DNA from 3 places in the Thalassotalea maritima genome. Region 2 is predicted to be linked to each of the others. Evidence: predicted binding sites of a transcription regulator. Region 2 holds the regulator's gene; each other region holds the start of a gene.

Region 1 (11,209 bases), 1.4 Mb from region 2:
AAAATCTTGTTGATATTGAAACGGACAAGGTTGTGTTAGAAGTACCAGCACAAGAAGACGGCGTTATTGGTAAGATCTTATTCGCTGAAGGCGAAACCGTACTAGGTGAGCAAGTAATCGGTCAAATGAACGCCGGTGCAGTGTCGGCTCCTGCGGCAGCAGCAGAGTCAGCGCAAGAAGAGTCAGGCGATGAGATCGCGTCACCGTCAGTACGTCGTCTATTAACCGAGAATGGTTTATCAGCGAGCCAAGTAAAAGGCACGGGCAAAGGCGGTCGCATCAGCAAGGAAGACGTTGAAGCACACCTTGCTGCAGCGAAAGCACCAGCGGCAGCACCTAAAGCACCTGCAACAGCGCCAGTTGTTGCATCAGGCGAGCGTAGCCAAAAACGTGTACCGATGACACGTTTACGTAAGACCATTGCTAACCGCTTACTAGAAGCGAAGAACTCAACGGCCATGTTAACCACGTTTAACGAAGTTGATATGAAGCCTATTATGGAACTTCGTAAGCAATACAAAGACTTATTCGAGAAGACTCACGATACTCGTTTAGGCTTTATGTCGTTCTACGTTAAAGCGGTAACAGAAGCATTAAAACGCTTCCCTTCAGTAAACGCGTCAATCGATGGTGATGACATCGTTTACCACAACTTCTTTGATATCTCTATTGCTGTTTCTACACCACGCGGTTTGGTAACACCAGTACTTCGTGATGCTGACACACTTAGCATGGCCGGTATTGAGAAGGGCATTAAAGACCTAGCGATTAAAGGTCGTGATGGCAAGCTAACCATGGACGACATGCAAGGTGGTAACTTCACTATCACGAACGGTGGTGTGTTTGGCTCATTGATTTCAACGCCAATTATCAATCTACCGCAAACGGCTATTCTTGGTATGCACAAAATCCAAGACCGCCCAGTTGCAATCGATGGTAAAGTTGAAATTCGTCCTATGATGTACCTAGCGCTGTCTTATGATCACCGTCTAATCGATGGTAAAGAGTCGGTAGGCTTCCTAGTAACGATTAAAGAACTTCTAGAAGATCCAGCTCGCTTATTGCTTGATATCTAATTGCTTACGCATTAGCTACGTATAAAGTGTATAATCAAACGCGCTTCTGGTAACAGTAGCGCGTTTTTTATTATTTGCATGGTGGCAAATCTTCACAATGCACCATGTTGAGGGATTCATTATGAACCGAAAGAAAAAGATAAAGTCGACGTTATTAGCGAAACAGAAAAAGGCCAATGCCAAACTGCATAAAAGCAATAAGCCCAAATATATTTCTAAAGCGGAGCGGGCAAAAATGGCCGCTGAAAGCGAACAAGCCAAGTCAGTAGAGCAGGTTGATCAGGAGAGCAATACGTAACTGTGCAGATCCGATAATTTGCTAAATCATGCGGTCATTAGCTTCACGTTATTGCTAACCGGCATTTTTATTATCCTCAGGTAATGATGTGCGTCGAGAGTTATAGCTGCTTAATGTGGTTGTTTTCCAATTCTTGTACTAAGTTTTCCTTATAAATTGCGACAAAGCCTTGTTCAATGGGCGAAAATACGTTTATCGTAAAAGCTTCATTTGATCGTTCTGACAGGCTGTGTGAGTAATTCTACGCATTTGTGCGAAGTCCAGGAGAACGTCACCGATGAATACTTCTAATTCGAAATATACGACCCAACCATCACGTCATTTAACATGTAAAAACCTCACCTTATATGTTTCTAGTATTGGTTTACTGCCGATTTTCTTAAGTCAGCCTGTGATTGCCAGCGACAATGAACACAAGGCGTTTGTCGATTTTAGACTGCGCTATGAGCGCGTTGAACAAGATAACGCGCTTAAAGATGCGGATGCCTTGACGTTACGTACGCAATTAAATTTTCAAACAGCAACGTACCACGGCTTTAATGCGGTGATTGAATTTGAAGACTCTCGCGATGTTTTATCCGTTGATAATTATAACGATGCGCTGGGCAGTAACCCTGCTTACTCGGTGGTTGCCGACCCTAATACCACCGAGCTTGACCAAGGCTTTTTACAATATAAAGGCAAAGGTTTAACCGCCAAATTGGGGCGACAAGTGATTGCTTTAGATGGCCAGCGTTTTGTTGGTCATGTAGGTTGGCGACAAGATAGACAAACGTTTGATGCGTTTAGTGTCAACTATGTAAACAGTGGCATTTCGGCAACCTACGCTTATATCACCCAGCGCAATCGAATCTTTGCTGACGAGCGAGATGTCGACTCACGAGATCACCTAATTAATGTTGGCTATCAAGCCCGTTATGGCAAGTTTGTTGCCTACGGCTATTTACTGGAGGTGGATAATGGCATCAGTAACGATTTGGATACCTTCGGTTTGAGCTTCGATGGTAAGGCAAACGTTAACGATATCCCTGTTAGCTATCGAGCTGAGTATGCGACGCAATCTTCGGAAAATCCAACCAGTGATTATGACGCTGAGTACGTCAACCTTGAACTCGGCGCTAAGCTGGCTATGGCCACTGTGAAGCTTGGTTATGAACTCCTTGGCAGCGATGACGGTATGTACGGGTTTGCAACCCCACTTGCGACACTACATAAATTTAATGGTTGGAGCGATCAGTTTCTGACAACCCCCAGCAACGGCCTAGAAGATATTTATCTGTCGGTATCGGCACCGGTATGGCACGGCAATATGGCCTTTATTTACCATGATTATCAAGCCGATGAGTCTTTAAATGATATTGACGATCTTGGTGATGAAATCAACCTATCGTATTCGCAAAATTTTGCCACGCATTACAGCGCCGGTATTAAGTATGCAAAGTATAATGCCGGTGATACGCTTGCTGGTAAAGTTGACACAGATAAACTTTGGCTTTGGGTTGGTGCTAAGTTTTAGTTGACCGTGTTTACTTTATGACTCTGCGCTCTACTAATTCCACTACTGTTGTTAGCGATTGCTAGGTCGGTAGTGATTCTCAGGTTGGTGGGGCGATGGGTAAAGTCGTTTGATTCTTAGTCGCGTTTTCTTAGTTTTTTAGCTGCGTTTTAATTTCATTTAATTCCTTATACGTTCATACCTTTGGGTTTAGCTAGTGGTAATCATCTTTGCAAATGTAATCTCACTACGTAGTAGTCAAAGTATTAGTCGTTGTATTTAGTCAAAGTGCTTAAACATAAGTTTTAGTGGCAATAAGACTGGTTAACTCACTGAACAGTTGCTCACTGCGTCTATTAGGTAGTGTATATTATATTTTGTGTCATTTTTCTTAGCTGGAAAGGCTTTCATAAAGATTTTCATGTTATTTAAAGCTAGAGCTAACCACAACAAGCCATGACTAAATCGCTACATGACTAAATCGCTATAGGGTATGGTTAGGGGAATGTACTGTTGTTTTTGGATGTTTTTGAGAGGACATAAAATTAGCCCCCTTATATTAAGGGGGCTAATGGTAGTAAAAATAAATTTATACGGTTTTTACTGTTGCTGCTTGCGACGACGGTTTGCTACACCACCAAGCATTAATAAGCCCATACCAAACAGGGCTATGCTGACGGGCTCGGGCACAGCAACTGCTCTACCAATACCAAGATCTACCGAACTTATTTGGTCACCGGTACCGTCATTGTAGACGTTGAATGTAGCCTGAACAGCACCAACATTAGCTAAATTCATTGTACCGAAATTAGAAAAGTTGGCGAAAGGAATAAAAGCGTCATACTTAGCATCACCTAAATCAGCTTGTCCACTGAGGGCAGAAGTTTCAAAGTCATATGAATGTTTCGTATAATCCACTCCATTAAATGTCCAAATACTCACTGATGCTGGCGCTGGTCTATCATTAAAAACGTCTTCGAACAAGATACCTGTTGTACCGGATAAGTCCTCCATTATGCCGCCCGCATCTACCCCATTCAGCCAATTTGTACCTAATACAGAGGAGCCATCATAGGTTATGGCAACGAATCCTGTAGTGTTCTCTTCTACGTTAGCTTTAAATCGACCATCAGAAATTACAACCTCGACACTACCAGTCCCACCCGTTTGTTCAACATAGATATCACGGTAACCACCAATGGCACCATTATTAGAACCGTCACCAGCTTGGTTCGCAACGGGCCCAGTACCGTCATCGAAAAAGCCAATAGTTTTACCTAAAAACGTTCCCTGAAATTGATCTAAAGAATAATCGTCAATCAGGATTTCTGCGGCACTGCCGCTTGCAGCGAATAAACCGACGGTGCTAGCAAGCGCAATACCTTTTATTGATTTAAACATTGTATACCTCGTTCTTTTTAACTTAAGCAAAGGGTAATAAGTACCTTGTATTATTGAAGCCTGCATCGGCAACCCATCGAGCACTGTTTACATTTGCGATAAAATTCACTCGCTGTATGTAAAGCAAGCTATGTGCCAAAAATAAAAAGCCTTTAAAAACTGGGGGTTGCTTGGTGTTGTCGGGATGGTCTAGTTGGGTTTGTAAAAAATATTGACAACGTTTGGTAACACAAGATAGATAAAATATAGTCCAAAATGGTGGATGAAGGATTTGATGTTTTTACCGGTTGAGGCATCAGCCATTAACATTAAGCGTCTTGGTTTAGAAGGTGTTATTTTTAGGTGCTACTTAATAGTTGGCACTCATTGTGGCGCTTGGCACTCATTGTGGCGCTTGGCACCGTAGTGAACATTATCTTTGCTACTAGGGTTAATTACAAAGCGTCTGGTGATTCGCTTACCGCCTAGTTTATGCTTATGAAGCAGATAAGTATGCATCGATTGTTAATATTTGTTAGCATTTTTGCGATTCAATACATATCTATCAAGCAGGGGTTTAAACCCTGATGCTTTATCTATATAATCACGGCAAAATTATAATCGTTTAGTGTATTTACTCGACAAATTGTTCAAAAAACAGGTTGTTGAACATGGATTACGCTAAGTTCATTTCAAATAGCAATTGGGAAACACCATGAATTTGCATGAGTATCAAGCGAAGCAATTATTCGCTGAATATGGTTTACCAGTTTCTGAAGGTTTCGCATGCGATACCCCTCAAGAAGCTGCAGAGGCTGCCGATAAGATCGGCGGTGATATGTGGGTTGTAAAAGCTCAGGTTCACGCTGGTGGTCGCGGTAAGGCTGGCGGTGTTAAGCTAGTTAAAACAAAAGAAGAAATCAAAGAGTTCGCTCAACACTGGTTAGGTAAGAACCTAGTAACTTACCAAACAGACGCTAACGGTCAGCCAGTTGCTAAAATTCTTGTAGAAAGCTGCACAGACATCGCTAACGAATTATACCTTGGTGCTGTTGTTGACCGTGGTACACGTCGCGTTGTATTCATGGCATCAACTGAAGGTGGTGTGGATATTGAAACGGTTGCTGAGGAAACTCCGCACCTGATCCACAAAGCTGCTATCGATCCACTAGTAGGTCCACAAGCTTACCAAGCGCGTGAGTTAGGCTTCAAACTAGGTCTTAACCCAGTACAAATGAAGCAATTTGTTAAGATCTTCATGGGTCTTGGCAACATGTTCATCGATCACGATTTTGCTCTACTTGAAATCAACCCACTAGTTATCACAGAAGCTGGTAACCTTCACTGTCTAGACGGCAAAATTGGCGTTGACTCAAACGCTCTATACCGTCAACCAAAAATCCGTGAAATGCACGATCCGTCGCAAGAAGACGAGCGTGAAGCACACGCAGCTCAGTGGGAACTGAACTACGTAGCGCTAGACGGCAACGTTGGTTGTATGGTTAACGGTGCTGGTCTTGCTATGGGTACCATGGACATCGTAAACCTACACGGCGGTAAGCCTGCTAACTTCCTAGACGTAGGTGGTGGTGCAACGAAAGAACGTGTAGCTGAAGCATTCAAAATCATCCTTTCTGATGACAACGTAAAAGCAGTTCTAGTAAACATCTTCGGTGGTATCGTTCGTTGTGACATGATCGCTGAAGGTATCATCGCTGCTGTTAAAGAAGTAGGCGTTAAAGTACCAGTTGTTGTACGTCTTGAAGGTACTAACGCAGAAGCTGGTCGTGAAGTTCTAGCTAGCTCTGACGTAAACGTTATTGCTGCTGAGTCATTAACTGACGCGGCTGAGAAAGTTGTTGCTGCTGCGGAGGGCAAATAATGTCTGTATTAATTAACAAAGATACCAAAGTAATCTGTCAAGGTTTCACTGGTGGTCAAGGTACTTTCCACTCTGAGCAAGCGATTGCTTACGGTACGCAAATGGTTGGTGGTGTATCACCAGGTAAGGGCGGTCAAGAGCACTTAGGTCTTCCTGTATTCAACACGGTTCGTGAAGCGGTTGAAGCAACTGGCGCGACTGCGACTGTTATCTACGTTCCAGCACCTTTCTGTAAAGATGCGATCTTAGAAGCTATCGATGCGGGTATCGAGCTAATCGTTACCATCACTGAAGGTATCCCTACGCTAGACATGCTTGACGTTAAAGTTAAGCTAGAAGAAACTGGCGTTCGCATGATCGGTCCAAACTGTCCAGGTGTTATCACGCCAGGCGAATGTAAGATTGGTATCATGCCAGGTCACATCCACAAGCCAGGTAAAGTAGGTATCGTATCTCGTTCAGGTACTCTTACTTATGAAGCGGTTAAGCAAACTACCGATGCTGGTTTTGGTCAGTCTTCATGTGTTGGTATCGGTGGTGACCCTATCCCAGGTACTAACTTCATCGACGTTCTAGAAATGTTCGAAAACGACCCACAAACTGAAGCTATCGTAATGATCGGTGAAATCGGTGGTACGGCAGAAGAAGAAGCAGCTGAGTACATTAAAGAACATGTAACTAAGCCAGTTGTTTCTTACATCGCTGGTGTTACTGCGCCTCCAGGTAAGCGTATGGGCCATGCTGGTGCTATCATCGCTGGTGGTAAAGGTACAGCAGATGAGAAATTCGCGGCTCTAGAAGCTGCGGGTGTTAAAACCGTTCGTTCATTAGCTGACATCGGTGTTGCACTAAAAGAGAAGACTGGTTGGTAATCAACTCGTTGACTTGTTAAGATTTAAAAACCCGCCAATTGGCGGGTTTTTGTTATTCGTATTACTATTCAAAGCGCTCATATTACAGCGTATAATGTTTGTTAATATTCACTAGATAGGTCAATTGATTCTATGAACCCTATTATTCAACTACTTAAACAACAATCGATTAGTGACGAGCAAATCTCGGCGATTTTTAGCGAGCTAACGCAAAACCCGTTAATGGCGATGCAAACTATTGCCAATTTAGGCATTCCACCCGAGCAGTTACAGCCAGTGATGATGCAAGTGATGACCAACCCAGGTCTTATTGCCGATGCGGTAAACGAGCTTGGCCTTGATGTCACTGAACTTGAAAAAGCAAAACAGCAAATGGCAAAAAACAGCGCTGATCAATAACAGCTCAGATTAATAACAGCGTAAACAATTCCCCGGAATCATCGAACGCTAGGTGTTCGCCTCGGTTTTACTCAAGGTTAATGCTTATTCAAGTGTTCAGAGCTCGTGGCTAAAGCGCAGGTATGTTATTTTGCCTGCGCTTTCATCTTCTCGGGCTTTAACCATCAAGGGGGGTTACTTTTTAGGGGCTTTAGCCTGACTCCATTGTTCTCTTTATCACCTTATCTTTGACTCTAATAAATAGGCCTATAGGTTTTGGGCTATTATCCGCATTTTTCGCTACCTAGCAGCATTGGCTATCCGTTTGTCTTTCATCGTTTATCATTCGTCTCTGTGACAAAATACATGGTCTTTTCATGCGCTGCTTATAGAAACCTGTTGATGCGAGTAAACAGCCTGTTGTTGCGGGATATGTTTACAGCAAAAAGCATAAACTGTGCTTTAGCTTTGCTTAATCGTTATATTGACGCTTTACAGTTTTAGGTAATGTGCAGTATGTTATTTGTCGACAATCACAACAATAAGGAAATACCTGTGCTTCAAGTGAACCAACAACATGCGAATCTACTCAGGGTTGCGAAAGGTAATGTATTGACCCGAACCCTGATCATTGCATTTTTTATTCAATTAACGATTATCGTGACGCAGTTTTACATCATGGACTCGTTAGTGTTGCCTATTTTTGTGGTCATGCTCGGTTGTTTTGGTTTAGCTGCGCTTTATGTTGAACAGCGTTTTACGGCATTAATTGCAGTATTAGAGGCGACCAGACCGGTAAGTGACGATGTCTTATTGCCAGTTGAGCCTATTGCGGCGCAAAAGTCACTGTAACTGACATTATCGTTTTATATCATCACAGCTTGCTTGCACGAGTACGATAGACGTTAGCGATTTCTGACGGTGTCGCATAATAATTGCGGATGTGGTTGTGCCGTGTTGTTAGAGCTCTGACAACGACATATTGCCTCGTTTATCGTTAAATCAATATCATCACCATCTCACTGCGGTCAGATTCTTTGCCTGATTGCTATCGAACAGCAAGATTGTTAGATGTAATTAAACAGAGCAGATCGCCAAGTAAAATCACGCCAAAGATATTGTTTTTATTCCCCTCAAGTTTCTCAAATTTTCTTTATTAGTAAACTTATTGCTTATAAGTTGTACTTTGCTCTCTTGGGGGGTAGTCTAAAAACAAATAAATTCAAAAGGATAGTGATGGCTAAAAGAAAATTGGGGTTTTGGATGACCACCTCGCTGGTTACTGGCAACATGGTCGGTAGCGGTATTTTTTTATTGCCTGCAGCACTGGCTAACTTTGGCGGTATCAGTTTATTTGGTTGGTTAATTTCTGCTTTGGGCTCGTTATCGTTGGCGTACGTGTTTGCCAGTTTAGCACGCAAAGTATCGGGCTCAGGAGGGCCGTATAAATATTGCCAATATCAGTTTGGGGATACGGTGGGCTACTTAGTGGCGTGGGGCTACTGGTTTTGTGTGATAACCGCAAACGCTGCGATTGCGCTGGCGTTGGTGAGTTACTTGTCGGTATTTTTACCTATTTTGGCATCAGATAGCTCTTATCAAGTGATGGCAACCCTGAGCTTTGTTTGGCTGCTGGTTGCGGTGAACTTATTGGGCGTTCGAGAAGCCGGTAAGGTGCAACTTGCGACGACGATTATAAAATCGATGCCAATCATCGCCATCGCGCTATTTGGACTGTGGTATCTTGAGCCTGCACATTTTGAACCATTTAATTTGACTAACGACAGTGACCTGTCTGCCATTTCATCGGTTGCGGCATTGACGATGTGGGCCTTCTTAGGCTTAGAGTCGGCTAATATTCCGGCCGATGACGTTGAAAACTCACAAAAAAATGTGCCACGTGCGGCACTGCTTGGCACACTTATCGCTGCTTGTATTTATATTCCCAGTACGTTTGCGGTACTCGGTATGATAGCGCCAGAGGCATTAGCTCAATCGAATGCACCATTTGCTGACGCCGCGGCAATTTTATGGGGTGAGTGGGCGTATTACATGGTCGCTGGTGTGGCGGTGATATCGTGTTTTGGTACCCTTAACGGTTGGACCTTAGTCGTTGGCCAAGTGCCTATGGCCGCTGCAAACGATCGCTTGTTACCGTCGCTGTTTGCAAAACAGGCTCGAAATGGTGTACCGGCTCGAGCCATGGTTATTTCTTCGTTATTGGTATCGCTATTGGTGCTGATGAATTACCGCGACGATCTAGTAGCGCAATTTACATTTGTTATTTTGTTATCAACCCTGACTAGCTTGCTACCTTACTTAATGTGTTCGCTAGCGCACACCACCATGTTATGGAATCACCAAGCAAGCCATAAACGGACCATTGCCAGCGTAACCGTATCGTTATTCGCTTGCTTGTTTTCTGCGTGGATAATTATCAATACCGGACAACAAGCAATATTGTCAGGCTTGGCTTTGCTATTAGCAGGTTTACCAATGTATTGGCTATTACGTTACGATCAACGAAAAAATGCAGCAGTACAAGTCACTGAAAAACTTGATTAAATACTTCTTCGTTAAGAAACGAGGCGATGTCGTAAATAGACACAATTAATTCTCGAATAGTTGTTGATTAATTGTTAATGATGTGTAGCATGGTGGTATCGGCTAAGGTTTAGCTTCGGCTGATATATTTCTAGAAATTTATTTAAAGAGAAGAATAACAATGACAAAAATATCAACACTGTCTAACGCTATTCGCCATTCTTTGCTTTTGTCTACTCTAGTCGCTGGTTCTGCCTTCGCACAAGAGCAAGAGCAAGAACAGCAAGCTGCTGAAAGTAACGAATCAATTGATAGAATTGAGGTTACTGGCTCGCGGATTAGTCGTGCAGATTTTGAAGGTGCGCAACAACTTGTGGTACTAAGTGCCGAAGACATGCAGGCCGAAGGCAACGTAACGGTATTTGATGCCCTAACTAATCTGGCGCAAAACGGTGCGTTCCAATTTGAAGGCCCTGAAAGCCAATTGTTTACCCCTAATGTTCAAACGCTGAACTTACGTGGTATCGGTGTTGGTAATACCCTAGTGCTTTTAAATGGTCGTCGTGCAGCGAATTATCCTGCGCCTTACCAGTCAGCTACATCCGTATTTAACTTTGGTAGTATTCCAATTGGTGCCGTTGATCGTATCGAAGTTCTTGCGTCAGGCGCCTCAGCGATTTACGGTTCAGATGCTATCGCTGGTGTTATTAACATCATCTTGAAAAAAGATGTGGATGAAACCAGCCTCGATTACATGTACGGCACTCCTACTGAGTCTAAGTCGGCAAAATCAACCAACCGTTTACAACTTTTAACCGGTAGCACGTTTGAAAATGGTAACTTTACCGCCGTATTAGAGTATCAAAAACGTGACGGTATTTTGGCGTCTGATTATGATCAATATGACGACAGTCAATTAGATTACCCTTATGCAGAAGAAAATGGCGATGCGTATCGTTCGCGAATTAACCTTGATTTACGTCGCTGGAATTCATGGACACCAGATGATACTTACCTAGATCCAGGTGGCCAAGCGGCGTGTGACGCTGTTGGCAATGGTACCGTTTACTCGTATCGTCCAAATGCTGGTAACTTCTGTGGTTATAACTCAGCTGGTGATGTTAACTTCCGCAATGAAACCGAGCAATTATCAGGTCTATTCAGTGGTAACTATGAACTTGATGATGTTCGATTGTTTGCTGATGTAATGGTATACACCTCGGATTCGCGCAGTAACAATGGTTTATCGCCGTATGTTTCGGAAGAAATCTTACACATGGATGA
Region 2 (11,209 bases):
CTTAAAGGTAAAGGATTTACCATGCATGGTTCAGGTTTGCATGTTGATATCAACACCACCAAATTGACATTGAAAGAACATGTACAAACAGTCTTTAACAAAAATGACTCATAAACTGCTGATTGTGGCACTAATTAGCACTGTGAGTTTTGCAAGTACAGCACAAAAAGCTGACTTTAAAAAACCGATTAAAATCGTCGCTCAAAAGCAGGAAACGGATTTAAAAAACCGTATTGCCAGCTATATTGGAGGCGTCAAAATCAGCCAAGGCTCTCTCGCTATTGAAGCGGATCTGGTGCAAGTGAGTAATATCAAAGGCACCCAACAAAAAAAATATTTAGCCAAAGGTAAACCAGCCAAGTTTAGCCAGACACTTGAAAATGGCGACAAAATTGAACTTCAAGCTAACGAAATTAGCTATTCACCAACCACCAGCACCGTTGTTATTCGTGGCAATGCCAAGGTGAGCCAAGAGGGCAGCATGGTTCAAGGCGAGACCATTACCTATAACCTAGCCACAGAAACATTAACCGCTGATGGCGCGACTGATGGTAAAGGCGTCGTCACCACCATCATTGAGCCAGATGAAATAGAGCAAGAAAAGCAACCTAACTAAGGTCGTGTATAGGTAAGGCAAAAACTAGATAATTATGAGTGCAATATTGGAAGCAAAAAGCCTTGCTAAAGCCTATAAAGGTCGCAAGGTAGTAAAGAATGTCAGCTTAAAAGTTAAGGCTGGACAAGTCGTAGGCTTGCTTGGTCCAAACGGCGCCGGAAAAACAACGTCGTTTTATATGATTGTAGGTTTGGTTGCCAGTGATGCCGGTAGCGTCACCTTGAACGAGGCCGATTTAACCTTAGCGCCAATGCATGAGCGGGCAAGACATGGTATAGGCTATCTGCCACAAGAGGCGTCGATTTTTCGTAAACTGTCCGTTTACGATAACATTATGGCCATTTTGCAAACCCGTAAAGATTTAAATACCGTGCAACGTCAAGAAAAGTTAGATTCGTTAGTAGAAGAGTTTAATATTGGCCATATCATTGAAAATACCGGACAGAGCTTATCTGGTGGTGAACGCCGCCGCGTTGAAATCGCCAGAGCATTAGCTGCTGATCCACAATTTATTTTGCTCGACGAACCATTTGCCGGTGTCGATCCTATTTCTGTCGGCGATATTAAAAAAATTATTTTACACCTCAAAGATCGCGGTATCGGCGTACTTATCACCGATCACAACGTTCGTGAAACGCTTGATGTCTGTGAACACGCATACATCGTCAGTCATGGTGAACTCATTGCTGAAGGGAATGCCCAACAGGTCTTGGCAAATCAGCAAGTCAGAGATGTATACTTAGGCGAGAAATTCACGCTATAGTTAAGAGACATAAGGTGCGCATCGCCATCACTAGCTAGCGTGCCGAAAATAAATAACAATTGAGTTTGTAGGAATTACACAGTCTATGAGACCCAGTCTTCAGCTGCGCATTGGCCAGCATTTAACGATGACTCCACAACTGCAGCAAGCGATAAAATTGCTGCAGCTCTCGACGTTGGACTTGCAGCAAGAGATTCAAGAAGCGCTAGAAAGCAACCCATTGCTTGAAGCCAATGAAACGATAGAACACAGCGCAGACAACACATCAAACGACAGCAACGATGGCAGTGAAGATGCCACACCGACTCAAGATGAAATCTCAACATCCGAAGCATTGTCGCAAGAAGATATTCCGCAAGAATTATCAATCGATAGTACCTGGGAAGACAGCTATAGCGCGGGGACATCTAATACTGGTTTAGGTAAAGATCTTTCTGAAGAATTTACTTACCAAGGGGAAACCAGCGAGACCATTCACGATCATCTACTTTGGCAAATGGAACTCACTCCATTTACTGAAGTTGATCGCAGTATCGCCATTGCAGTCATCGACGCGATTGATGATGCTGGTTACTTAACCGTCTCACCGACCGATATTTTAGAAAGTTTAGGCAATGACGACGTTGAACTCGATGAAGTAGAAGCGGTTATAAAACGAATCCATATGTTTGACCCTATTGGCGTCGCTGCTTCTTCGGTACAACATTGTTTATTAATCCAGCTTAATCAATTCGACGCCGATACACCATATTTAAGCGAAGCCAAATTGATTATTACTAATCATATCGACCTGTTGGCTAATCGTGACTTTCGCACCATTATGCGAAAGACAAGGCTCAAAGAAGATCAGCTTCAGCAAGTCATGCGCTTAATTCATAGTCTCAACCCAAGACCAGGTGACGCGATAGCCCAATCGCAAGAAGAATATGTGATCCCTGATGTTTCAGTATTCAAAAAAAATGGTCGCTGGCAAGTTGAATTAAATCCCGACACCACACCTCGGTTGAATATTAATAATCATTATGCGGCCATGGCAAAAACCTCGTCAGCGCAAGACAGCCAGTTTATTCGCTCACATTTGCAAGAAGCAAAATGGTTTATCAAATCCCTAGAAAGTCGCAACGACACCTTATTAAAGGTATCTAATTGTATTGTTCAACAACAACAAGCGTTTTTTGAACACGGTCCAGAAGCAATGCGACCGATGGTATTAAATGATGTTGCTGAAATGGTCGAAATGCACGAATCAACAATATCGCGAGTTACCACACAAAAGTACATGCACACGCCGCGAGGAATATTCGAATTAAAGTATTTTTTCTCAAGCCATGTGAGTACCGACAGCGGTGGAGAATGTTCATCTACAGCCATACGCGCGTTAATCAAAAAGCTGGTCGAAGCGGAAAATCCGAAAAAGCCGTTAAGCGATAGCAAGATTACCGCGTTACTTGCCGAGCAAGGCATTAACGTGGCACGTAGAACCATAGCCAAATATCGAGAGTCCTTGGGAATACCTCCATCAAACCAAAGAAAGAGCTTAATTTAAGCACCAACGATAAGGATCGAGCTTATGCAAATCAATCTATCTGGGCACCACGTAGAAGTAACCGATTCTCTGCGAAGTTATGTAGAACAAAAATTTGAAAAACTGTCTCGACATTTTGATCACATTAATAATGTCTACGTCGTGTTAAAAGTTGAAAAATTACAACAAATTGCAGAAGCCACCCTTAATGTTAACCAAGGTGAAATTTTTGGTGCCGCCGAAAACGTTGATATGTATGCATCAATTGATGCGCTCGTTGACAAACTTGATCGGCAGGTGCTCAAACATAAGGCCAAATTATCCAGTCATTAATCTATGAATCTTACCTCTTTGTTGTCGCCGGATTGCACAATATGTGCAGCTCCGGCCAACAGTAAAAAAAATATACTTGAGCAAATTAGTCTCATTGCCGCTAATAAAATATCTTCTGCAAGTGCCAAGGACTTGCTCAACGGCCTTATTAACAGAGAAAAACTCAGCAGCACGGGTATCGGTAATGGCATTGCTATTCCCCATGTAAAAATAGATAACAGCGAAAAGCCAATTGCCGTGCTCATGACTTGCGATAAGCCTATCGACTTTGATGCGATTGATAATCGCCCAGTTGATATTTTCTTTGCGCTGTTTGTTCCCGAAGACAGCTGCCAGCAGCATTTGCAAACCCTAGCCAATGTAGCCCGTTTTTTTGCTGATAAAGATACCAGTAAAAAAGTACGTCGCTGTCTTAGTGCTGAGCAGCTCTATGCACTTGTCGCCGAAAAATAATTATCATAAAAGGTTGAATTAGATGAAGTTAATGATCGTCAGTGGTCGCTCAGGCTCAGGTAAAACCGTTGCATTAAGGGTACTTGAAGATCTTGGATATTACTGCGTTGATAATATCCCTGTGAACCTTTTACCTGCCCTAACACATACCGTTATTAACGATTACGATCGGGTGGCTGTATCGCTCGATGTGCGCAATTTACCAAGCAATCCAGAAGATGCCAGTGAAATAATCGACTATCTTCCTTCGGCTGTCGAGTTAAATATTCTGTATCTCGATGCCGACGATAATGAGCTGATTCGTCGTTATAGTGAAACGCGCCGCCTGCATCCGCTGATCAAAAAAAATATGGCGCTCGATCAGGCCATCGCGCTTGAAAAAAAATTACTCGACCCTGTCGCCACTCGAGCAAATTTATACATTAACACCTCCAGCCTTACACCACATCAATTAGCGGATTTAGTTCGTGAACGAGTGCTTGGTAAAAAGACCGGAAGTTTGGTTATCGTCTTTACCTCCTTTGGCTTTAAATACGGTGTTCCAAGCGATGCCGACTATGTCTTTGATGCCCGATTTTTACCCAATCCATTTTGGGAAGATGGGCTTAAAAACCACAATGGTCTTGACCAACCTGTGCAAGATTTTATGGCTAAACAACCGCTTGTCACCAAATTTATCTGGCAAATCAATTCTTTTATGATGACTTGGTTACCACATCTTGAACGCAATAACCGTAGCTATTTAACTATCGCTATCGGTTGCACCGGCGGCCAACATCGCAGTGTATATATTGCCGAAGCTTTAGCCAAGCAATTTAAAAACGAAGACAAAGACGTACAAATTCGCCATCGCGAGTTAAGCAAGTAATCAACCATGACTCAACACGCTAGCCGAGAAGTTACCATAGTCAACAAGTTAGGCCTGCACGCACGCGCAGCGACCAAGCTGGCAAAGCTCAGTCAAAATTTCGATGCTTCGATTACCCTCACATTAGAAGGTAAAACAGCAGATGCCGGTTCTATTATGGGGTTAATGTTATTAACAGGTAGCCAAGGAAAAACCGTACGCGTTGATACTCACGGTAGCGATGCGACTACTGCACTCAATGCTGTATGCCAGCTTTTTGTAGACAAATTTGATGAAGGCGAGTAACTCCTGTATTCAGCCTAATCGCTATTAAATACTCTACAGGCAACAAATATTAGCTGATAAAAATAGCTATTTGCGTTACACTTCAACAAGATACCTCACAAGAAAAAACAACTGTGACATTGAGGTGGCCATGCCAGAATTGTCGAAGCAAGACATTAGCCAACAACGACTCTTAGAAATAAATACCGCTCTTGATAGCGGTATGTTCGTCTATGTGCGCAAAATGCTGCAACACATGCCAGCTTATGATATTGCTTTGCTTCTTGAGTCATCACCAGCGAAAAGTCGACAGGTATTGTGGCAGTTAATCGACGGTGATGCCCACGGTGAAATCCTCGAAGAGTTATCCGAAGAAGTACGAAAAGGCATACTGAAGAATATGCAACCGGAAAAGGTTGCTGCGGTTGCCGAAGGTATGGATATCGATGACCTGGCTGAGGTATTACGTACCTTACCTGATTCTGCTTATCGTGAAGTACTCGCGTCAATGGACGCGCAAGATCGAACCCGCGTAGAACAAGCGCTCGCCTACGAGGAAGATACCGCTGGCGGTATCATGAATACCGATACCATCACCTTACGACCGGATGTTACCGTCGATGTGGTATTACGCTATCTACGCTTAAAAGGTGAATTACCTGAAGCCACTGACTCATTTTACGTGGTTAACCGTGAAGACAAACTAATTGGTTCGGTATCGCTCGCAGCAGTAGTGACTGCCCGTCCAGAGCAAACGATCGCCGAGATAACGGACGATGAAACCATCCCGGTAGTGGCCGATTTGGAAGATACCGAAGTCGCTAAACTGTTTGAAAAATACGATTGGTTTTCAGCGCCAGTTGTCGATCACGAAAATCGCTTACTGGGTCGTATTACCATTGATGATGTGGTTGATATCATTCGTGAAGACGCCGAACATTCAATGATGAGTATGGCAGGTCTTGATGACGAAGCCGATACGTTTGCGCCCGTGATAAAAAGTACTCAACAGCGCTCTATTTGGCTTGGTGTCAACTTATTGACAGCCCTACTTGCGGTTGCAGTATCAAGTCTGTTTGAACCAATCTTAGCTGAAATGGCAATTTTAGCGGTATTAAACACTTTAGTACCAAGCATGGGGGGGGTCGCGGGTAGCCAAACACTAACCCTTGTTATTCGCGGTTTAGCACTAGGTCACATTGGTGATAACAACGCCAAAACCATACTTACCAAAGAGCTTGCCGTTGGTTTCTTCAATGGCGTTATTTGGGCTGTCCTCATCGCCGGCATTGTCTCTATCTGGAAACAAGACTTGTTACTCGGTGGCATCATCGCCTTTGCCATGTTAGCCAATCTTACTGTCGCTGGTCTCGCAGGGGTTATCACCCCATTAGCGATGAAAAAAATCAACATCGATCCAGCGCTTGCGGGAGGCGTGATCTTAACCACCATCACCGATGTAGTTGGCATTTTTGCCTTCTTAGGTACTGCAACCCTTTTACTAAGCTAAACTCGTGAGTTAACTCCGTATGTTAGTTAAATGCGTCAACTATAACGGCACTTAAAGCACCACGTGCTCGAGACCACAACTAGAGCGTGTTGATCTTATGAGGTTGTTTTTGCAGCAATTTATGATGTTTTTATACAAGGCAGAACTTATGTTGTGGGGTTACTCACATAAGTAATTGATAACACAGTAGAAAGGCGTCATAAAAGCTGTCCTTTGGATTCGTTTAAATGCATTTTTTTCATTGTTACTTGCTCTGTGCGTAGAATAACTATGCGTATCACAAGTGCCGCGATAAAAATGCATTTAATTCGAACAAAATTTAACCCTGAAAGATCAACACGCTCTAGCTAATATGCCCTATAAATGATAAAAAAGTCGGCGATGCCGACTTTTTACACTACGTTAGCTGCAAATACGCTGTAACTACTGACCTGATACCTGCATCTCTTCAATCAACAGTGAACCGGTTCTAATACTGCCACGCAAATCAAAGTCATTGCCAGCAAGTACTAGGTTGGCAAACATATCTTTTAGATTACCAGCAATGGTTATCTCGGCGACAGGGTAAGCAATTTGACCATTTTCCACCCAAAAACCTGCTGCTCCTCGAGAATAATCACCAGTCACCACGTTAACCCCTTGCCCCATGAGCTCCGTTACCAACAAGCCGGTATCAAGCTCCTTAAGCATTTGCTGAAAATCGCCACCATTAGCAGAAATATGCCAGTTATGAATACCACCAGCATTACCCGTCGTCTTCATCCCTAATTTTCGTGCTGAGTAACTGGTTAATAGATATGATTGTAATTGCCCTTGGCTAATAATATCTCGCTCTTGAGTCTTTACCCCTTCAGAGTCAAATGCAGAACTTGCCAAACCGCACTTAATCAACGGCATTTCACGAATATTGAGATGTTTATTGAAAACAGTTTGCCCTAAGGCATCGAGTAAAAACGATGATTGTCGATACAAGTTACCACCACTGATCGCAGCGATAAAATGGCCAAATAAACTATTGGCGATATCCGAACGGAACATCACTTTACATTTTTGGGTGTTAATTTTTCGAGGTTGCAAACGTGCTACCGCGGCCTGTGCAGCTTGTTTACCTATACTTTGCGGATCGTCTAGGGAGCCAAATTGACGGCTCACTGTATAAGCGTAATCTCGCTGCATCTCACCATCTACGCCTGCAATCATCATACAACTTAAACTGTGACGAGTGCTCGGATACGCGACTAATTGACCATGACTATTTCCGTAAACTTTAAAGCCTTCGTAACTTGCAAAATTAGCGCCATCAGAATTAATAATACGACTATCTTCTTGCAATGCGCTGACTTCTGCCTGCTTTGCTATCTCAATGGCTGTATCGGCACTTAGCGGTTCTGGATGATATAAATCTAAATCTTGCGGAGAAAATTCAAGGGTGTCTTTATCAGCCAAACCTGCACAAGGATCAACTGAAGTATAATTAGCAATATTAATAGCAGCTTGCACTGATTGCTGTAATGCTTGCTCCGACAAGTCTGCTGTCGATGCTGAGCCCTTACGACCATCTTTATATAAACTAATGCCTAGAGCACCATCATTGTTAAATTCAACGGTCTCTACTTCGCCCATGCGAGTTGACACACTTAAACCCTGCATTTTCGAAATAGATACTTCAGCGCTGTCTGCGCCAAGTTTTTTGGCAATTTCTAAAACTCGACTAACGCTTTCTTTAACTTGGTGGATTGAATTCTCAATTGACTGCGATTGTTCCATAATGATTTCACACAAATGATTGCTTCTAGCTTGCTAGCAAGGATATCACAGACCTGGTATTTACCGGCTGAAAATCTGAAATTTCTGTCGATATTTTAGATTCGCTAGACAAAAAAGGTATAATAAGAGAAATTTCGTTAACGGTATACAAAGATTATGGCCAGAGAGCTTGGTGAATATGATGCAGAGAATGACATTCTCTATGTGAGTCGCGCTGAATTAAAGCGTGATATGAAAGACTTACAAAAGTTAGCAGAAGAGATTTGTCACTTAAGTGTGAAACAGCGCAGCAAATTGCCTCTTAACGATGAAATTGCCGAAGCATTAGTTGTTGCCGATAAAATTAAAGGCAAGCACGATGCGTTTCATCGTAACGTACAGTTTATCGCTAAACAGTTGGCTAGCATAGATGCCGATGCAGTTCGCTTAGAGTTAGATATCATGCAAAACAAACACGGTATCGAAGATCATAAAAATAACTTTTATGATCAGTTGCGCGACGATGTACTTAATGCAGATAACGACACCATAGAGCAGTTAATTCACGACAACGAAGGCCTGGAACGCCAACGTTTTCGCCAGCTAATTCGTCAAGCTAGCAAAGAGCTAAAACAGCAAAAGCCAGCGAAAAGCTATAAAGAATTGTTTAAATATCTAAAGCAACATGTGCCTTTCTCAATGAGTTAGGACTCAAACAAGATACGCTTAAACGCAAAAGCCAGCTGAATAGCTGGCTTTTTTCTATTGACTGATCGATGACAAGTTTATTGCGTACCACCAATGGTCATTTCATCAACTTTCAGGGTTGGTTGACCTACGCCAACGGGTACTGACTGACCATCTTTACCACAAACGCCAACGCCACTATCGAGTTCAAGATCATTGCCGACCATACTCACTTGTTGCATCGCTTCTGGTCCACTACCAATCAAAGTTGCCCCCTTAACCGGCGCAGTAATCTTACCATCTTCAATTAAATAGGCTTCGGCCGTACTAAACACGAATTTACCTGAGGTAATATCTACTTGTCCACCCGCAAAATTAGGGGCATAAATGCCCTTTTTGACAGAGCCGATAATCTCTTGCTTATCGTATTCACCTGCTAGCATATAGGTATTCGTCATCCTTGGCATAGGTAAGTGAGCATACGATTCTCGGCGGCCATTACCGGTTGGCTCAACTCCCATTAAGTGGGCGTTATGCTTATCTTGCATGTAACCACGCAAAATACCATCTTCAATTAATACGTTATATTGACCCGGCGTACCTTCATCATCAATGCTTACCGAACCTCGTCGATTTGCAATCGTACCATCATCGACGATTGTACAGTGCTTTGATGCCACCTGTTGACCAATTCTCCCCGAAAAGGCCGAAGAGCCTTTACGGTTAAAATCACCTTCTAAGCCGTGACCAACCGCTTCATGTAATAACACACCAGGCCAGCCAGCACCTAATACCACGGGCAGCATACCTGCTGGCGCATCGATTGCTTGTAAATTAACGAGTGCTTGACGTACCGCTTCTTCGGCATAGGCTTTATAGCGCTGTTTACCTTGTTGTATAGCAAAAAAGTAACTGTAATCGGTGCGCGCGCCACCGCCCGAGTTACCGCGTTCACGACGACCATTTTGCTCAACAAGCACTGAACAGTTCAAGCGAACCAAAGGGCGAATATCACTCGCAAAGGTACCATCGCTTGCTGCTACCAATACGCGCTCGTAAACACCGGACAAGCTGACAATGACTTGTTTTACTCGGCTATCTTGCGCTCTTGCGTGCGCTTCAACTTCATGCAATAAATTGATTTTTTGCTCTTGCGGCAAGCTTTGTAATGGATCTTGCGCGCTATATAAAGGTGTAGCATCGCTAGGCGCAAATATCTTGGTCTTTGTCGACTTTTGCTCAGTAACGATGCTACGCGCTGCATTTCCAGCCTGCATTAATGCCGATAAGTTAATATCATCAGAATAAGCAAAACCAGTTTTCTCGCCAGCGATAGCTCGCACCCCTACACCGCGTTCAATATTATGCGAGCCTTCTTTGACAATACCATCTTCAAGCATCCAATGTTCGTTGCTTGATGCTTGAAAATACAAATCAGCAAAATCTAATTTGCGAGTGAACATAGTGTCCAAACAGCGCTGTAATTCTTCTTTACCTAAATCACTAGCATGTAATAGTTCTTGTTCTACAAGGTTCATCATTCTTTCCACGGTTAGCTACTCTTTGGCGGTGTTTGGCCAAGAGTAGTGATAAAACGATTATGGGTGGCGACAGGGATCTGATTGCGCACCTCAAAAATTTTCTCACGGTCAATATTAGCAGTGATCATACCATGTCCCTGGTCGATACTGGCAATTATCTCCCCCCAAGGGTCGATAATCATTGAATGACCAAAGGTTTGTCGACCATTTTCGTGTGTACCAACTTGACCAGCTGCAACGATATAAACTTGGTTTTCTATCGCTCTTGCTCGCAGCAGCGCCTGCCAATGAGCTTTACCGGTAACATAAGTGAAGGCGCTAGGAACGCAGATAAGCTCTGCACCTTGATCGCGTAACGCAGCAAACAAGCCAGCAAAGCGTAGGTCATAACAGATACTCAAACCTACATTGGCACTCGGCAGCGCCACCGTCATTAACTTATCACCTGACTGAGTATAATTCGACTCTCGATATTGGCCTTGGTTATCGCTGACATTAACATCAAATAAGTGTAATTTCTGATAATCGGCAATTAATGTTCCCATCGGTGAAAATAATAAGCTGCTGGCAGTAAACTTTTCAGCGGAATGGCAAATAGGTACACTGCCTGCCAATAAATAGACATTATGCTTTATCGCTAATTGACTTAATTGTTGCTGCATATAACCGTGCCCAAGTGGTTCAGCGATAGCTAACTGTTGTTTATCACTACCGCCAAAAAACAAACAACACTCTGGCAACACCACTAAATGCTCGCTGCTCGGCGTTAATGAGGAAAGTTGCTGGTCAATAAACTGTAAATTTTTATCGATATCGGCAACCGATGTCATTTGCAGTGCTGTAACGGTTAGCATTTAGGTACATTCCTCACAACTTGGATTAGTAACCTTTGCCTTTAATGAT
Region 3 (11,209 bases), 610 kb from region 2:
TCTGCTGGCGGGGTCACTTTAAGTAACGTCGCGCGTGGGCTTAAATCGATGCCAAAATCAGCAGCACTCTTAACATCTAGTGGCTTGCGCTTTGCCTTCATGATATTTGGCAGTGATGCGTAACGAGGTTCGTTTAAGCGAAGATCGGTGGTGATGATAGCAGGTAAAGACAGTGATACGGTTTGTAGACCACCATCAATTTCACGAGTAACGGCAACTTTGTCACCGTCAACGGTAACCTTAGATGCGAAGGTACCTTGTGGCATGCCCGTTAATGCACCTAGCATTTGACCTGTTTGATTGTTGTCTGAATCGATAGATTGCTTACCTAGTAAGACAATGTCTGGTTGCTCTTCTTCGACGATCTTTTGCAATAGCTTAGCGACATTAAGTGCATCTAAGTTGGCATCTGTATCGATTTGAATGGCACGATCAGCACCCAGCGCTAGTGCAGTGCGTAGCTGTTCTTGACAGCTCTTATCACCAATAGATACGGCAATTACTTCGCTTGCGGTGCCTGCTTCTTTTAAGCGAACCGCTTCTTCAACGGCAATTTCACAAAATGGGTTGATGGCCATCTTGACATTGGTCAGATCAACATTTGAATTATCTGACTTTACACGTACTTTGACGTTATAGTCGATGACGCGCTTGATAGGTACAAGTACTTTCATAGCTACCTCGTTATATATCCCTATAGGGGAAGTCTTGTTGTGTTTTTTATTATGAGAATATGTTGTGTATCTTATTTATTAAACGATTAAAGGGTGATAGTCAAACAAGTGTTTGAAGTAATCGCTTTAATTTTGACCAAAACGTATTCGAAAAGTTGCCGGACAGACTACTAAGTGGTCCTTAAAAGGTCAATGTAAAATTATCATAATGTTAATAAATCGCAATTCTAGGGCCGTTTGGGAGTCGCGCAACGTAAATAAAAGTGGTATAACGGATGGCCATTAATAATAAAAGCTCTAAAAAACTAAAAGAGCTCAGTATTTTAGATTAAGGGGATAGCGTGGAACGAGAATCTATGGAATTCGATGTTGTCATTGTTGGCGCCGGTCCATCGGGCTTATCGACAGCATGTAAGTTAATGCAATTAGCTCAGCAAAATGAACAAGAGTTAATGGTTTGTGTGGTTGAAAAAGGCTCTGAAGTTGGAGCTCATATCTTGTCGGGTGCGGTTTTTGAACCGCGTGCCATGAATGAATTATTTCCAAATTGGCAAGAACTTGGCGCACCACTAACGACGCAAGTGACGGGCGATGATATTTATTTATTAAAAGATGCCGATGCGGCAACGAAGCTGCCTAACGCGTTGGTGCCGAAAACCATGCACAATGATGGTAATTATATTGTTTCTATGGGCAATGTGTGTCGTTGGTTAGCAGAGCAAGCTGAAAGCTTGGGCGTTGAAATTTTTCCAGGCTTTCCTGCCCAAGAAGTCATTATTGAAGACGGTAAAGTTGCTGGTGTGATCACCGGCGATATGGGGCTTGATAAAGATGGCCAACCAAAAGATTCATATATGCCAGGTATGGAGCTGCGCGCGAAATATACTGTTTTTTCCGAAGGTTGTCGTGGCCATTTAGGTAAGCAATTAATCAACTCATTTGAGCTTGATAAAGACAGCTCGCCACAACACTATGGCCTAGGTTTTAAGGAAATTTGGGACATTGATCCCGAAAAACACCAAGAAGGCTTAGTGGTTCACACGGCTGGCTGGCCGTTAGATAAAGATACGACTGGTGGTGGTTATCTATATCATGCTGAAAATAATCAAGTGTTTGTGGGTTTAATCATTGACTTAAATTACTCAAATCCTCACCTTAGCCCATTTGATGAATTCCAGCGTTTGAAGCATCACCCTAAATTTGCTCAATATCTTGAAGGTGGTAAGCGTGTCTCTTATGGTGCACGAGCTATTGCCAAAGGTGGCTTTAATTCACTGCCTAAAATGACTATGCCAGGTGGTCTATTAGTCGGCTGTGATGCCGGTACCATCAATTTCGCTAAAATTAAAGGCAATCACACGGCGATGAAGTCGGGCATGATTGCCGCAGAATCTGTGTTTGAAGCACTCGCTTCAGGTTGTGAAGGTGGTCAAGAGCTGACTTCCTTTACCAGCAAATTTAAACAGTCTTGGTTATATGATGAGTTGTATCGTACCCGTAATTTCGGGCCAGCGATTCATAAATTAGGCACGATTATGGGCGGGGCATACAATACCTTAGATCAAAACTTCTTTGCAGGTAAGTTACCGTTTAATTTCCGTGATGAGAGTCATGATTACGCCCAACTTAAGCCTGCCAGTGAATGTGCAAAAATTGATTACCCTAAACCAGATGGCGTGTTGAGCTTTGATAAATTGAGCAGTGTATTTCTATCGAATACCAACCATGAAGAAGAGCAACCGTGTCATTTAAAACTTCTTGATACTGAAATCCCAATTAAAGTGAACCTTGATAAATGGGATGAACCGGCACAGCGTTACTGTCCGGCCGGTGTCTATGAAGTTACTGAAGATGAACAGGGTGAGCAGCAGTTTGTGATTAATGCACAAAACTGCGTGCACTGTAAAACATGTGATATTAAAGACCCAAGTCAAAATATTACATGGGTAACGCCTGAGGGTACCGGTGGTCCGAATTACCCGAATATGTAATTGCGCATTGCTCGCCAACGCGAATAAAAAGCCAGTGACATTGTCACTGGCTTTTTATTCGCGCTATCTGTTGTTAAGGGTATAAATTAAAATGTTGCCATGCATCGTCTTGTTTTTGAAAACAGACTCTGTCGTGTAAACGATTGGCGCGCCCTTGCCAAAACTCCATGTATTGAGGACGAATACGAAAGCCTCCCCAAAACTCGGGTAGTGGCACTTCTTGGGCTGAAAACTGTTCTTTAAATTGTTGCTCGCGCTGTTTTAATTCGTCTCGGCTGTTTAGTCGTTGACTTTGCTTTGACGCCCAGGCACCAATTTGACTGCCTCGATCGCGACTATGAAAATAAGCCTCTGATTTGTCACGGTCGACTTTTTCAACAACACCCTCAATACGGACTTGACGCTGTAGCACGCTCCAGTGAAATAGCAGCGCCACCTTTTGATTTTCGGCTAAATCTTGCGACTTTCTACTGCCATAATTAGTGTAAAAAACAAACCCTTGCTGGTCGAAGTCTTTTAACAACACCATACGTGACGATGGCTGCCCATCGGCCGAACAGGTACTTACTGACATAGCCTCAGGCAGCAAAATACCTGAATCATTTGCTTCTTCAAACCAATGCTTAAAAAACTCTATTGGGTCTTGCTCGTCGCTAATTTCAGGTAGGGGGAGGGCAACACCTTGACCAAAGGTAAAAATTAAGCGGAGCTTTTGTAAAAATGTCATAACAGCAAGATTCTATTGAATAATAAACAATTGTAGCAACTAATTTAGGACTGAAAAACAAAATTCTGATGAGTATAAAGCGTTTACTGAGATCGTGGTTTAGAACAACTGTCTGGTTGTAATAAAGAATAGGTTCGTTACTTGCCATGACGCATGGTTACGCGACTCAGAATGGCATGTAAGCATTGTTGAAAATATTTTTTAACAATTTGTTGGTTGATGGTTGGTAAGGTATTTGGTTAGTGTTAAGTTAGCGATATTTATAGCTTGTCGATTAGCGTACAGCACACTACTCGATAATAGCTTTAGTGATTTAGCGTTACAGGTTAGAGCAGAGCTCTTTGATAATCATAATAATATAAAAGGTTAAATAATGAGATTTTTAAAACCAACCCTTGTTGGTCTTTCGGTTTCTTTAGCGATTGGCTTAACTGGTTGTACAGCAACCGCAGAGCAAGCAACAACGGCGGCGGCAACTCAATCATCGGTGAGCCCGCTAACGTATGTACGAAGCGTAGAGGGTATTGAAGAATACACTTTAGAAAATGGCTTAAAAGTGTTGCTCTATCCCGATGCGGCACAACCAAAAACCTTAGTAAACATAACCTACCGCGTTGGCTCCGTACATGAAAATTACGGTGAAACCGGTATGGCGCATTTGTTAGAGCACATGTTGTTTAAAGGTTCAACTAACTACCCAAGCATTGATACAGAATTTAAAAAGCGTGGTATGGCGACTAACGCCACAACTTGGTTAGATCGCACCAACTATTTTGAAGTGTTTGACGCGAATGAAGACTCACTGGCTTGGGCACTAGGTATGGAAGCCGACCGCATGGTCAATGCAACCTTTACGGAACAACAGCTGCAAAGCGAAATGACTGTTGTGCGCAACGAGATGGAACGCAACGAAAACAACGCCATCCGCATGTTATTAGCGCGTATGTCATCGTTAGCATACCTTTGGCATAACTATGGTAACTCAACGATAGGAGCTCGCTCTGATGTTGAAAACTTCCCATTTCAACGCCTACGCGAGTTTTATAAAACCCACTATCGTCCCGATAACGCTGTGCTAACGGTTGCCGGTCGATTTGATAAACAAAAGACCATTGCTCTCATCGAGAAACAGTTCGGCGCCATTGCTAAGCCGGAACAACCGATCCAAGCCTTGTACACGGTTGAGCCTACGCAAGATGGCGAACGCGAAGTCAATTTGCGCCGCGTTGGCGACTTACCATATGTTGGTTTAGCGTATCATATTCCAAGTGGTTTACACCCCGATGCAGCGGCTATTCAGGTGCTTGAAGAAATCATGGGTGATTATACTCGTGGCCGTTTACAAAAGAGTTTAGTTGAATCCGGTGTTGCCAGTATGGCATTTAATATGAGCTTTATGCTTAAAGACAGTTCTCAGTACTTCTTAATAGCACAGGGTGAAAAAGGCAAAGATACTGCGGCGATTGAAAACGCTTTGATCGAGCTTATTGAAAATATTAAAACGCAGCCGATCAGCGAAGAAGAAGTTAAGCTAGCTAAATTGAAATTAGCGAAACAAGCAGAGCAAGCGATGCGTGATGTTACCAAAGTGGGCATGCAGTTATCTGAATATATCGCTAAAGGTGATTATCGCCACGCATTTTACTTTAGAGATCTCATTGAAAAGGTAACACCAGAGCAAGTGCAAGCGGTCGCTGAAAAATATTTTGTTGCGAGTAACCGCACGTTAGGTCGTTTCATTCCTACCGATAAGCCTGTACGAGCTGAAATTCCGGCTGCTCCAAACCTTGATAATGTGTTAAAAGATTACAAAGGTAAAGAGGTTGCTGCACAAGGTGAAATTTACGACAACACGGTAAGTAATATTAAAGCCCGCTTGGTGCAAAAGCAGTGGCCGGTTGGTACCAAAGTGAATGTTTACCCGAAAAAATTACGTGGAGATGAGGTCGTAATTTCAATGCATTTTCCAGCAGGAAGCGCGCAAAGCTTGCATAACCAAGGTACTGCGATTGGTTTTGTTGGCAATTTGCTGAAATTAGGTAACGAACGTTATACAAAAGAGCAGATCGCGACACGTCTAGATCAGCTAAAAAGTTCAATTAATATTGGTACGTCAGCAGGTGAAACGAATATATCTATTACCACTGATAAGCAAAATATGGCAGAAACCGTAACGTTTTTAGGTGAATTACTGGCAACACCAACCTTTCCTGAAAAAGAGCTTGAAGTATTGCAACGTTCAGCGATTGCCGGCATTGAGGCGCAGCGTAATGATCCGCGTTCAATCGCTGCCAACATGTATCGTAAAACGTTATATAACTATCCTGCAGGACACCCTAAGGCGTATCTTGATTTAGACCAGCAAATCGTTAACACCAAAGCGGTGACGAGTGAGCAGTTACAGTCGTTGTTTAAATCACACTTTAACGTTAATAATGGTCATATTACTGTTGTTGGTGATGTTGATGCTGATGCGGTATCAAATCAACTTGAATCGGTATTAGCGGGTTATGTTAATGATACTCCATGGCAAAAAATGCCAACCGATTTAAAAAACGTTGCAGGCACCATGCTGAAGACGGAAACGCCTGACAAAGCTAATGCTCAGTTGTTTGTCATTAATCCGCTGAACATGACTCGCCAGGATGATGATTATGTTGCACTACAAATAGCCAATACCATATTCGGTGGTGATCCGTTTACGTCGCGCATTGGCGCACGAATTCGTGTAAAAGAGGGCTACAGCTACTCGGTAGGGGCAGGCATGCAACTTGATATGGTTGACCCGCAGGGTATTTTCTATGCGATCGCTATCGCTGCACCAGAAAACATGGATGCGGTTATTACCGCGTATAAAGAAGAAGTCGCAAAAGTGGTTGCGGATGGTTTTACGGATGAAGAGCTAGAGCGAGCAGTACAAGGCTTTATTGCTAATCGTAAACGAGCGTGGGCAAGTGATAAGGCGATTGCAGGCGTGATTAACGATGCCAGCTTCACTGGTACCGATCTTGACTATTACGATGCGCAAATCGCAAAAGTAAAGACCTTAACGAAACAAGAGGTTCAACGTGTATTTGTACAATACATTGGCAATATGGACTTTAACTATTTTGTTGCAGGTGACTTTGCTAAGGTAAAAGCTAATAGTAATTAAAGCATCGCTGATGCAGGTAAAGCAAAAGCCGCCTATATGGCGGCTTTTTTGTGGTCTGGATAGTTTGATACTTGAATTAGTTCACACTATTTCCGTCGTGGCAATGAACGATGACTTACTCGGTCGTAGTTTGCTGTTTAGGCGTCGCCTTTGCGTTGACCTTTTTAGTCGTTTTATCAACACGCTGCTTAACCTTATATTCGGTCTTCGCTAGCCATTTTTCTAGGTTATCGCTAGAAAGTGGGCGACTGATAAAGTAGCCCTGCGCCTTTTCACAATTTTGTTCACGTAACCAGTCGAGCGTTTGACGGTTTTCTACACCTTCAGCGACAACCACTAAGCCAAGTTGATGTGACAGCTTGATGGTGGAGTCAGCAATCAACTGATCTTCAGGCTGGTGCACTAAATGTTGAATGAAAGCTCGATCGATTTTTAGCTCTTGTACCGGTAGATTTTTCAACTGAGCGAGCGAAGAGTAGCCCGTACCAAAATCGTCGATTGATAAGTTAACACCGTGCTGGCGTAGCATTAATAGGTTATCAATGGCTTTAGAGTTGTTATCGACAAACGCATCTTCGGTGATTTCGAAGGTAAGAGCATCGATGATCTGACTATCTTCAGATAAGGTGTTGATCAAGTAGTGACAAAACTCATCATCAAGTAGGTTTTCTGGTGAAATATTGATAGCGACCTTCAAGTCGATACCGTCATCTCGCCAGCGTTTATGCTGCTTGATTGCTTCATTAAGCACCCATTTACTGAGCGCTGACATTTGCCCGGTTTGGTCGGCTATTTGAATGAAAGAGTCAGGTGTAATAAGGCCATTAACTGGATGATTCCAGCGGACTAACGCTTCGACTTCTTGCACTGAGTTATCGGCTAAGTTTAATTTAGGCTGATAAAATAAGACAAATTCATCATTTTCTATCGCGCCTCGCAGGCGGTTGACCAGTTGTAATCTATCTAAGGTATTTAAGTCGATTTGACGATCGTATACTTGGTAAATAACATTATTACGTTTTGCCAACTGCATAGCTGAGTCGACTTCCTTAAGCACTTGGTTAGCATGTGTCCAACCATCACTTAAGGTTACACCAATATTGGCTTGTAAGTGGATTGAGATATTTTGGTAAACAAAAATTGGCTCCATCTCTTGGCTAATGGCATCGATAGATGTTTTTATATCGTCAATTGAGTGACTATCAAAACGTACCAAAAAGCTGTTACCTGACGTGTGATAGAGCGGTTTTTCAAGTTTTTGTAAGCGTTGAGCCACTTCTAAAATGACTTCATCGCCAACTTCATGTCCCAAGGTATCATTGATTTCAGACAACCTACGTAAGTTGACTTGGCACAATAAGAATGGCTGTTTTAGATCGTTCACATCACGATAAAACTGACTTCGGTTAGGTAAACCTGACAACATATCGCGAAATGCTTGGCTAGTGATTTCCTTTTCCCGTTCTTTGATGGCGTCCTGCATCATTGAGAACTGTTCGGCAAGAAGGGTTAATTCGGATGTCGTACCAACTTCGCTAGTAACCGCTGGTGCGTATTTACCTTTGGCAATTTTATTGGCAATGGTGACCAACGAACGAATAGGGCGGGTAATACCATTAGCTATCGAATATGCTCCGAGCATTGAGATTGCCAGCGTAATAGTGATTAAAACAAAAATATTGAAACTGTCTTGGCGGATCGCACCGATCAGGTTCGAACGTGATTGAAAGAACGTCGCATTCACTTGGTTGTCGTCAATGCTACCGAGTGGCAGTTTTTTACCAATTAAATTATCACTATGGTTACTATTAAATGGAGACACGGTTAACGTCGATTCCGTGGTGTCAGTCATCGAGTCACTATGCGCTATCCATTGCCATTGTTTGTTTGTTTCAAGAGCAAAGCCAACATGAAAATTACTCAAACCAGCAAGCTCATTTGCTAGTGCAGTATTAATAGAGTAACCAAGGGCGATGTGGCCGATGGTTTCATATTGTTGTTGCACGGGACTGATCACCATTTGGTAAATGGTATTACTGTCGGCATAAAGTACTTCAATAGGGTGGTCCATCAACCAATCTGTTTGCGAAAACTGGAGGTTAATAAGTTCACCAGTTTCGACCCGTTTAATTTCCTTATTGCTATCTTTTACCTGCAAATGGCCAATAACTTTTGCATTAATATCAATAGCTAAGGCAATGTCGGCGTCAATGCGCTTACGATGATTGTTAAGCGGTAAGGTGATGTTGTTATTTTCTAACTCAAACTGTTCGATAAGGCTTGAATCAGTTGCTGATATTTCAGTGAATGCGGTTAGATAGTAACTGCGACTATCGAGCTTTTCTTTAAGTATTTGTTCGGCATTATTTAGGTGAGTTGCGAGCTGTTGTTCCGTTCTTTGTTTATTAGAATAGTATGAGGTTAGGAAAGAAACCGATTGAACAGCAATAAGAAGCAATACAAAAAAGAAATAAATACGGCTACGAATGCTCGAAAATAGAGTGGTCATGCGCTTGTCCTGTGTTGATATCGATTGCATCAATATCATTTGTTGTTATTTTAAGCGGTTATAAAGGTAAGATGACAAAAAATGCAGTTAAAAGCAAGCATTTACTATGCAGAGTTAGACAAGAAAAGGACTCGCTATGCCTAGCATAACGAGTCCTCTCAATATGACATGAATGGTTAAGATATTAACGTTGTAGGTTTTTCCGGCGGCTAATCATAAGCCCAATAAATCCTAAACCAAACATTAACCAAATATGAGGCTCAGGTATGTCGGTTCGTGGATCTCTAGGGCCACCAGTCCAATAAGTTTTTTCACTCCCTCCACACGTAGTGCTACCATCTAAAGTACCATCACCAGAACATACCGATTGTGAGCGTAAAGCTATATAATCGGCACTTAAGGCGTCATCACTTCTCAAAAAGTTTTTAAAAGTTTCGTTAGAAAACGCGTCGATATCTATTTTCCAAGCGGTTGTCTGAACTGGATCTGCTGAACCATTAGTGTTTAATCTGTAAACCATCTCCCATTCAACGCCATCAATAGGAAACCCGTTCAAATTACAACCATTACCACAGTCATTAGACTCTGTATCTAAAGCAAGTAGCGAAACATCTACAGGGTCACCATCATCTGATTGAGGTATTAACTGCACTATCACATTAGAGAGTGGATCGACATCACCCGCCAAACTAGCATCAAAATCACCAAAATCAATAAATAGACCTAAAGCTTCAGCATTCCATGGTTCGACAGTTACGAAAAAATATATGAAACCAGGATGAGTTTCATTATCTATTTGTACACTGTAGTTACCAACAACTGTACCTCCTTCTTCATTACTATTCCATGTGTTAGCCTCGATAACACCTGCTTTGGCTGAAATAGAAAAAACTATTGTCAATATCAACAATATAATAAACGTGCTTTTCATAATAAATAGTGCCCCGAATTGAGCTAATAAAGACCTCTGCCTTGTAAAAGCAAAAAACATTCCATTGATTTTAAGTGTAATTAAATCAATGCTTTATGTTTTGGTTCTGGCGATTCGGGGTAAGTGGCGTGTAAGTTTTGTAAAAATTTTTGACACTAAAGTGGATTTAAAGTGCTGATCAGAAAATCTTAATTGAAGACAAAAAAGACGCCCTTGAGCGTTTTTAATCATGGAATTGGTGCGGTGATCTGGCTGACGGGCTACTTACCAAGCTCGGGCAAGATATGGAGTTCAAGCGAGCGCCACAGATCGTTAGCGGTATTTTCTTGGATTTCAGTTTTCTTAATTTCAAACCAATTTTTAGTAACTTGCTCAAATGTATTGGCATGAAGTTCTTGTTGCTGGCGTTGCTGATCGTCTTTGTAGTTTTTGGATCTATGCCTTTTGCTAGGTACCGTCCCAGAATGTGTGTCTCTCTTATTTTAATTTCAGTTTCAAATTACCTACTTAAATTGTTGGTTGTCACGGTACCCGTTAAACATTCTTATTGGCACTCGATTTATAACAAAATCTTTATAAAACAAGACTTTCAGACATAAAAAAAGACGCCCTTGAGCGTCTTTAATCATGGAGGTGGTGGAGCGGGGGGGAGTTGAACCCCCGTCCGAAAAACCTACATCCTCGGTCCTACATGCTTAGTCGTTTTACTGTTTAACCAGTCAGACGCCAAACGACAGGCTTCCTTCTGGTGAGTCTGATACGGTTTCGCGGTTCACCCTCAGACAAGGTTCCCTCGCTATCCTGTTTGGGGTGACCATCGCTTCTCAAGCCAACAGGAAAGGCTTTGAGAGGATGGCTAGCCTAAATTAAGCGGCTAGTGCGAACGTTTCGTCGTTTGCAACTATTGTTTTGCGGCTTTTTACCAGGCCAACCGCCCCTGGGCATGCACCTTGGGTTTCGTGAATCCCGTCGAATCCTAAATCCGCCCCGAGTATCATTTTACCGTTGGTGTACAAACTTACACGATTTAACGCTAAGTGAGTGATAAAGGGCATTCTAGCCCGTCTGAGGATTATGAGCAAGAGTTATATTTAAGCTCATTGTGTCTCAGTTTGTGTACCACCTTTTAGTTGGACAAATGTTATTCGATTTGATTCATTTTTCGCTTATATCTCTGGTTTTCTTATATTTAATTGGTTTTGCCAGTGAGGCCATTTTCCAGT

The links. The regulator sigma-54, encoded in region 2, starts transcription at its own class of promoters, with help from an activator protein. The targets are predictions, from matches to a motif close to GTTGGCACGNNNNTNGNNT.
Region 1: ACAX20_RS10250 (PEP-CTERM sorting domain-containing protein) is a predicted target of sigma-54. The motif match lies at 4,392-4,410, and genes of this name have one in related genera.
Region 3: ACAX20_RS04385 (PEP-CTERM sorting domain-containing protein) is a predicted target of sigma-54. The motif match lies at 10,034-10,052, and genes of this name have one in related genera.

Annotation. Positions count from the first base shown of each region.
Region 1 is NZ_CP166919.1:2,298,595-2,309,803, reverse strand. It holds gene odhB (2-oxoglutarate dehydrogenase complex dihydrolipoyllysine-residue succinyltransferase) at 1-1,076, shown strand, start outside; gene ACAX20_RS10260 (DUF2986 domain-containing protein) at 1,198-1,374, shown strand; gene ACAX20_RS10255 (alginate export family protein) at 1,652-2,890, shown strand; gene ACAX20_RS10250 (PEP-CTERM sorting domain-containing protein) at 3,470-4,270, opposite strand; gene sucC (ADP-forming succinate--CoA ligase subunit beta) at 4,965-6,131, shown strand; gene sucD (succinate--CoA ligase subunit alpha) at 6,131-7,003, shown strand; gene ACAX20_RS10235 (DUF2999 family protein) at 7,136-7,402, shown strand; gene ACAX20_RS10230 (hypothetical protein) at 7,937-8,233, shown strand; gene ACAX20_RS10225 (amino acid permease) at 8,618-9,946, shown strand; gene ACAX20_RS10220 (TonB-dependent receptor plug domain-containing protein) at 10,107-11,209, shown strand, end outside.
Region 2 is NZ_CP166919.1:380,210-391,418, reverse strand. It holds gene lptC (LPS export ABC transporter periplasmic protein LptC) at 1-114, shown strand, start outside; gene lptA (lipopolysaccharide transport periplasmic protein LptA) at 104-616, shown strand; gene lptB (LPS export ABC transporter ATP-binding protein) at 651-1,379, shown strand; gene ACAX20_RS01690 (RNA polymerase factor sigma-54) at 1,465-2,925, shown strand; gene hpf (ribosome hibernation promoting factor) at 2,950-3,237, shown strand; gene ptsN (PTS IIA-like nitrogen regulatory protein PtsN) at 3,241-3,690, shown strand; gene rapZ (RNase adapter RapZ) at 3,713-4,558, shown strand; gene ACAX20_RS01670 (HPr family phosphocarrier protein) at 4,565-4,843, shown strand; gene mgtE (magnesium transporter) at 4,974-6,332, shown strand; gene pmbA (metalloprotease PmbA) at 6,756-8,099, opposite strand; gene yjgA (ribosome biogenesis factor YjgA) at 8,256-8,786, shown strand; gene tldD (metalloprotease TldD) at 8,864-10,306, opposite strand; gene ACAX20_RS01645 (carbon-nitrogen hydrolase family protein) at 10,318-11,160, opposite strand; gene ACAX20_RS01640 (YhdP family protein) at 11,161-11,209, opposite strand, start outside.
Region 3 is NZ_CP166919.1:991,025-1,002,233, forward strand. It holds gene ACAX20_RS04360 (electron transfer flavoprotein subunit beta/FixA family protein) at 1-674, opposite strand, end outside; gene ACAX20_RS04365 (electron transfer flavoprotein-ubiquinone oxidoreductase) at 1,031-2,665, shown strand; gene pdxH (pyridoxamine 5'-phosphate oxidase) at 2,739-3,392, opposite strand; gene ACAX20_RS04375 (M16 family metallopeptidase) at 3,766-6,546, shown strand; gene ACAX20_RS04380 (EAL domain-containing protein) at 6,662-9,055, opposite strand; gene ACAX20_RS04385 (PEP-CTERM sorting domain-containing protein) at 9,240-9,986, opposite strand; gene ACAX20_RS04390 (hypothetical protein) at 10,247-10,333, opposite strand; RNA gene ssrA (transfer-messenger RNA) at 10,621-10,975, opposite strand; gene ACAX20_RS04400 (hypothetical protein) at 11,153-11,209, opposite strand, start outside.